Linked DNA regions of Eleftheria terrae. The protein of the gene in region 1 interacts with the protein of each later gene in a pairwise test. Links are inferred from orthologs where the notes say so. Each region holds a gene or a part of one and is shown in the gene's direction. Other genes may lie near its edges.

Region 1 (3,278 bases):
CCGCCCTCGAGATCACGATGCGGCCGGTCTCCAGCGGTTCGCGCAGGGCTTCGAGGGCCGGGCGTGGCAGCTCGGGCAATTCGTCGAGGAACAGCACGCCATGGTGGGCCAACGAGATCTCGCCCGGCCGCGGCGGCGAGCCGCCACCCACCAGCGCAGCCGAGGAGACGCTGTGGTGCGGCGCGCGGAACGGCCGCTGCCGCCAGCGTTGTGGATCGAAGCCGCCAGCCAGGCTGAGCACCGCGGCCGATTCCAGCGCCGCCTCGGTGTCCAGCGGCGGCAGCAGCCCGGCGAAGCGTTGCGCCAGCATCGACTTGCCGGTGCCCGGGGCGCCGACCAGCAGCAAACTGTGGCCGCCGGCGGCGGCAATCTCCAGCGCCCGCTTCGCGAGTGCCTGACCCTTCACGTCCCGCAGGTCGGGATACAGCGGTCGGGCCGGAGGCGGCGCCTCCGACACGCGCTGCCAACCGGGCGACTCCGGGTCGCTCCCGGCGTCGCTGCCGTGGTGGGGCAGCATGGCCTGCACCACGTCCAGCAGGTGCCGGGCGCCCCACACCTCGGCCTGTTGCACCAGCGCTGCCTCGCGGGCGCTGTCCTGCGGCAGCACCATCGCACGCGGCATGCCGGCGCGTTGCAGCGCCAGGCACATGGCCAGCGCGCCACGCACCGGTCGCAGGTCACCGGCAAGCGACAGCTCGCCGGCAAACTCGTGCGCGGCAAGGCGAGAGGCGTCGAGCTGGCCGCTGGCGGCCAGGATGCCGAGGGCGATCGGCAGGTCGAAGCGGCCAGATTCCTTGGGCAGGTCGGCCGGTGCCAGGTTGACCGTGATGCGCTTGTTGTGGGGGAAGGCCAGCCCGCTGTTGAGCAGGGCCGCCCGCACCCGTTCCCGGGCTTCCTTGACCTCGGTGTCGGCCAGCCCCACCAGGGTGAAGCTGGGGAGCCCGTTGGCCAGGTGCACTTCCACCGTGACCTCGGGCGCCGACAGCCCGGCCAGCGCACGGCTGCGTATGACGGCAAGCGACATCCAGGAGCCCTCCCGCTTCGGGTTCGTTGTTCTGAGCGCCCCTTGGCGCTGCGGCGATTCTCGCGGGGGTGTGCCGCCGCGGGGTCGCCCGCCCCCGGTGGAGGCGCGGGCTTCCTGGCGCCGCTTGCCGAGCGGCGCGTGCCTTTGCCCGGCCCCATGGCGCCGCCCCGCGCAGGATCCGGCGGGCCTGGCGCAGCGACGCAGCCGGCAAGGGGCGCTGCGGCCGCGGCCGGGACGCGCTCGTATTTGGTGCGCCCGCCTGCGAAGCACACTCCCGGTGCAGTTCGCCGGTGGTTACCCGCCGATACAGCGCCTTTCTGGGGCACATGCACTGCAGGAGGTCATGGCACAGATCGTGCACTTCAGGGTCCCGAGCGCATCGCTAGGGCGCTGAAGACGCCGCCTGACTTTCTAGACACAAGGAGCAACCCATGAAGATGGTGACCGCCATCGTCAAGCCGTTCAAGCTTGATGAAGTGCGTGAGGCCCTGAGCAACATTGGTGTTCAGGGCATCACGGTGACCGAAGTGAAGGGCTTCGGCCGGCAGAAGGGCCACACCGAGCTGTACCGCGGTGCCGAGTACGTGGTCGATTTCCTGCCCAAGGTGAAGATCGAGGCGGCCGTTGACGACGCCGTGGTCGAGCAGGTCATCGAAGCGGTCGAGTCCGCGGCCCGCACCGGCAAGATCGGCGACGGGAAGATCTTCGTCTCCACCCTTGAGCAGGTGGTTCGCATCCGCACCGGCGAAACCGGCAAGGACGCTCTCTGAGTTGACCAACGTGCGAGTGAGACATCCATGATGAAGAAACTCTCCACCCTTCTGGCGCTCGGCGTCGCCGGCCTCGGCCTGGCCGACCTGGCCGTGGCGCAGGAAGCGGCCTCGGCGCCCGCCGCCGTGCTGGACGCCGCCTCGGCGGCCGCTGCTGCGGTCCCTGCCGCCGCCTCTACCGTGAACAAGGGCGACGTCGCGTGGATGCTCACCTCCACGCTGCTGGTCATCCTGATGACCATCCCCGGCCTGGCGCTGTTCTACGGCGGCCTGGTGCGGGCCAAGAACATGCTGTCGGTGCTGATGCAGGTGTTCGTGGTGTTCGCGCTGATCGTCGTGCTGTGGGCGGTCTACGGCTACACGCTGGCCTTCGGCGGCGGTGGCGAATTCATCGGTACCTTCGACAAGCTGTTCCTCAGCGGCGTCACCAAGGACTCGCTGGCTGACACCTTCACCAAGGGCGTGCAGATTCCCGAGTACGTCTTCATCGCCTTCCAGTCCACCTTCGCTGCCATCACCTGCGGCCTGATCGTCGGCTCCTTCGCCGAGCGCATCAAGTTCTCGGCGGTGTTGCTGTTCTCGGTGCTGTGGTTCACCTTCAGCTACCTGCCGATCGCGCACATGGTGTGGTTCACCGAAGGCTACCTGTTCAAGGACGGCGCGATCGACTTCGCCGGCGGCACGGTGGTGCACATCAATGCCGGCATCGCCGGCCTGATGGGCGCCTACCTGGTGGGCAAGCGCATCGGCTACGGCAAGGAGGCGATGCCGCCGCATTCGCTGACGCTGACGATGGTCGGTGCCTCGCTGCTGTGGGTGGGCTGGTTCGGCTTCAATGCCGGCTCCAACCTGGAAGCCAACTCGGGCGCCGCGCTGGCCCTGATCAACACGCTGTTCGCCACCGCCGCAGCCACCCTGTCCTGGATCGGCGGCGAATCGCTCGCCAAGGGCAAGGCCTCGATGCTGGGTGCCGCCTCCGGCGCGGTGGCCGGCCTGGTGGCCATCACGCCGGCCTGCGGCACCGTGGGCCCGATGGGCGCCATCGTGCTGGGCCTGCTGGCGGGGGTGGTCTGCCTGTGGGGCGTGAACGGCCTGAAGCGCATGCTGGGCGCCGACGACGCGCTGGATGTCTTCGGCGTGCACGGCCTGGGCGGCATCGTGGGTGCGCTGCTCACCGGCGTGTTCACCTCGCCGAGCCTCGGCGGCACCGGCGCCGCCGACTTCTCGATCGCCCACCAGTTGTTCGTGCAGGCCAAGGGCGTGCTGATCACCATCGCCTGGTCGGCCATCGTCTCGGTGGTCGCCTACAAGGCGGTCGACCTGCTGATCGGCCTGCGTGTCACCGAGGAAGCCGAACGCGAAGGGCTGGACATCACCTCGCACGGCGAAACTGCATATCACAAGTGACATGCCCCGCCCCGCAGCAGGGGCGGACGGTGCATGCAGCCCGGGCCTCCGCGATGCGGAGGCCCTTTTTCTTTTCT
Region 2 (3,517 bases), 3.4 Mb from region 1 along the record:
CAAGCCCGGCACCCGCCTGGGCGACATTGGCAACACCATCCAGACCTTCGCCGAGAACGCCGGCTTCTCGGTGGTGCACGAGTTCTGCGGCCACGGCATCGGCCAGCGCTTCCACGAGGAGCCGCAAGTGCTGCACTACGGCCGCGCCGGCACGCTGGAAGAACTGAAGCCGGGCATGATCTTCACGATCGAGCCGATGATCAACGCCGGCAAGCGCCACATCCGCGAGATGCCGGACGGCTGGACCATCGTCACCAAGGACCGCTCGCTATCGGCGCAGTGGGAGCACACGGTGCTGGTCACCGAAACCGGCTACGAGGTGCTCACCTTGTCCGAAGGCTACCCGCCGCTGCCCGACTTCGTCACCGCCACCGCGACCTGATCGCCCGCCCGGCATGACGGCCCAGCCCCGTGAGCCCATGGCCCCGGCCGTTGCGCCGGGCGACGTGACCGACCTGCGAGCCCGCTTCCGCAAGGGCAAGGCCGACATCCTGGACGTGTTCCGCCAGGCCCGGCCCAGCGCCGCGGCCGCGCGTCGCCTGCTCAAGAGCCTGACCCGGCATGTCGACGAGACGCTCGACGGCCTCTGGCAGCATGCCTTCCTGCCGCGCGGCGCGGCGCTGGTCGCAGTGGGCGGCTATGGGCGGGGCGAGCTGTTCCCGTACTCCGACGTGGACGTGCTGGTGCTGCTGCCGGACGACACCTCGCTGCAGCACGATGCGAATGCCGCGCTGAAGTCCAGCATCGAGGGATTCATCACCGCCTGCTGGGACATCGGGCTGGAGATCGGCTCCAGCGTGCGCAGCGTGAGCGAATGCCTGGAGGAAGCCGAGCGCGACGTGACGGTGCAGACGGCGCTGCTCGAATCGCGCTTCCTGTGCGGCTCCAAGGCGCTGTACCAGCACTTCCGCCGGGCCTATGAACGGCAGCTGGACGCACCGGCCTTCCTGCGCGCCAAGACGCTGGAGATGCGCCAGCGCCATCAGAAGTACGAGGACACGCCCTACTCGCTGGAGCCCAACTGCAAGGAAAGCCCGGGCGGCCTGCGCGACCTGCAGGTGGTGCTGTGGGTCGCACGCGCCGCCGGCCTGGGCAAGACCTGGGCGGAGCTGGCCGCCCGCGGGCTGGTGACCTCCTTCGAGGTCAAGCAGCTGCAGCGCAACGAGGGCATGCTCAAGCTGATCCGTGCCCGGCTGCACCTGGTGGCCGGCCGCCGCGAGGACCGGCTGGTGTTCGACCTGCAGACCTCGGTGGCCGAGACCTTCGGCTTCCAGGCCACGCGGGCGCGGCGCGCCTCGGAAGCGCTGATGCACCGCTACTACTGGGCCGCCAAGGCGGTGGCCCAGCTGAACCAGATCCTGATGCTCAACATCGAGGAGCGCATCAGCGGCTCGCAGGACGAGCCGATGCGCCCGATCGACGCCGAGTTCTTCGACCGCGCCGGCATGCTCGAGGTGGCCAGCGACGACCTGTACGAGCGCGACCGCCACGCCATCCTGCGCACCTTCCTGCTCTACCAGCAGACGCCGGGCGTGAAGGGCCTGTCGGCCCGCACGCTGCGGGCGCTGTACAACGCCCGCGAGCTGATGGACAGCGAGTTCCGCCGCGACCCGGTGAACCGCCAGACCTTCCTGCAGATCCTGAAGGAGCCGCAGGGCCAGACGCATGCCTTCCGGCTGATGAACCAGACCAGCGTGCTGGGCCGCTACCTGTGGGTGTTCCGCCGCATCGTCGGGCGCATGCAGCACGACCTGTTCCATGTCTACACCGTGGACCAGCACATCCTGATGGTGCTGCGCAACGTGCGGCGCTTCTTCGTGCCCGAGCATGCGCATGAGTACCCGTTCTGCTCCCAGCTGGCGGCGCAGTTCGAGCAGCCCTATGTGCTGTGGGTGGCGGCGCTCTTCCACGACGTGGCCAAGGGCCGTGGCGGCGACCATTCCGACCTCGGCGCCGAGGAGGTGAGGCGCTTCTGCCGCGACCACCAGATCCCGAAGGACCATGCGCGGCTGATCGAATTCCTGGTGAAGCACCACCTCACCATGTCGCGCATCGCCCAGAAGGAAGACCTGAGCGATCCTGACGTGATCCAGTCCTTCGTGCAGACGGTGGGCGACGAGCGCTGCCTGACCGCGCTGTACCTGCTCACGGTGGCCGACATCCGTGGCACCAGCCCCAAGGTCTGGAACGCCTGGAAAGGCAAGCTGCTGGAAGACCTGTACCGGCTGACGCTGCGGGCGCTGGGCGGCGGCAAGCCGAACCTCGACACTGAGATCGAAGCGCGCAAGCAGGAAGCCCTGCACACGCTCAACCTGTATTCGCTCTTGCCCGGCACGCAGGAAGCGCTGTGGAAGACGCTGGAGCTGAGCTATTTCGCCCGCCACGATGCCGGCGACATCGCCTGGCACAGCCGCTCGCTGTGGCGCTACGTGGCCACCGACAAGCCGGTGGTGCGGGCCCGCCTGTCGCCGGTGGGCGAAGGACTCCAGGTGCTGGTGTACGCGCCCGACCAGGCCGACCTGTTCGCCCGCATCTGCGGCTATTTCGACAGCGCCGGCTTCAGCATCCTGGATGCCAAGGTCCACACCACCAAGACCGGCTATGCGCTGGACACCTTCCAGGTGATCTCGCCCAGCCTGGACCACCACTACCGCGACCTGATCTCGCTGGTGGAGAACCAGCTGGGCCTGGCCCTGGTCAATTCGGGCCCGTTGCCCGAGCCCAGCCGGGGCCGGCTGTCGCGCCGGGTCAAGTCCTTCCCGGTCAAGCCGCGCGTCATGCTGCGGCCGGACGAACGGGCCCAGCGCTGGCTGCTGAGCGTGTCGGCCAGCGACCGCTCAGGCCTGCTTTATTCCATTGCACGGGTGCTGGCCAAGTACGGCGTCAACCTGCAGCTGGCCAAGGTCACCACCCTGGGCGAACGGGTGGAAGACACCTTCCTGATCGACGGGCCGGCGCTGCAGCAGAGCAAGGTGCAGCTGGAGATGGAGTCGGACCTGCTCGACGTGCTGGGGCCGTGAGGCCCGCGGCCGCGCCGGCAGCAGGAACGCACGGCGCAGCGCGCGCCCTCCCCGCCTGGCGACTCAGTCGTCGCTCGCGGCGTCCAGTTCGGGAAACAGCACCGAGGTGAAGCCGAAGCGGCTGAAGTCGCGCACGCGCATCGGGTAGAGCACGCCCTGCAGGTGATCGCACTCGTGCTGCACCACCCGGGCGTGGAAGCCTTCGGCCTCACGCTCGATGCGTTGGCCGCGAACGTCGAAGCCGCTGTAGCGGATGCGTGCAGGGCGCGGCACCACCCCGCGCAGGCCGGGCACCGAGAGGCAGCCCTCCCAGCCTTCTTCCTCGCTGTCGCCCAGCGGCACGATGGCCGGGTTGACCAGCACCGTCTCCGGCACCGGTGGCGCGTCGGGATAGCGCTGGTTGCTGCCGAAGCCGAAGATCACCACCGCCAGGTCCACGCCGATCTGCGGCGCCGCCAGGCCCGCGCCCCGGGCCGCCCGCATGGTGTCGAACAAGT

The links.
Region 2: the proteins of N7L95_RS16970 (region 1) and N7L95_RS02295 interact in binary tests that used the Escherichia coli proteins (3 or more experiments, as listed by UniProt). The link is inferred for Eleftheria terrae from one-to-one orthologs.

The regions. Positions count from the first base shown.
Region 1 is NZ_CP106951.1:3,831,539-3,834,816, forward strand. What follows is about bases 157-3,124. They hold N7L95_RS16970 (P-II family nitrogen regulator), read left to right. Parts: upstream 157-1,455; coding sequence 1,456-1,794; downstream 1,795-3,124. Other genes in these bases: N7L95_RS16965 (YifB family Mg chelatase-like AAA ATPase), read right to left, coding at 157-1,024; N7L95_RS16975 (ammonium transporter), read left to right, coding at 1,825-3,124. Also shown: more of N7L95_RS16965, read right to left, coding at 1-156; more of N7L95_RS16975, read left to right, coding at 3,125-3,201. UniProt on the Escherichia coli protein: Involved in the regulation of nitrogen metabolism. Regulates the activity of its targets by protein-protein interaction in response to the nitrogen status of the cell.
Region 2 is NZ_CP106951.1:438,510-442,026, reverse strand. Bases 14-3,220 are described here. They hold N7L95_RS02295 ([protein-PII] uridylyltransferase), read left to right. Parts: upstream 14-395; coding sequence 396-3,020; downstream 3,021-3,220. Other genes in these bases: def (peptide deformylase), read right to left, coding at 3,084-3,220; map (type I methionyl aminopeptidase), read left to right, coding at 14-382. Also shown: more of map, read left to right, coding at 1-13; more of def, read right to left, coding at 3,221-3,517.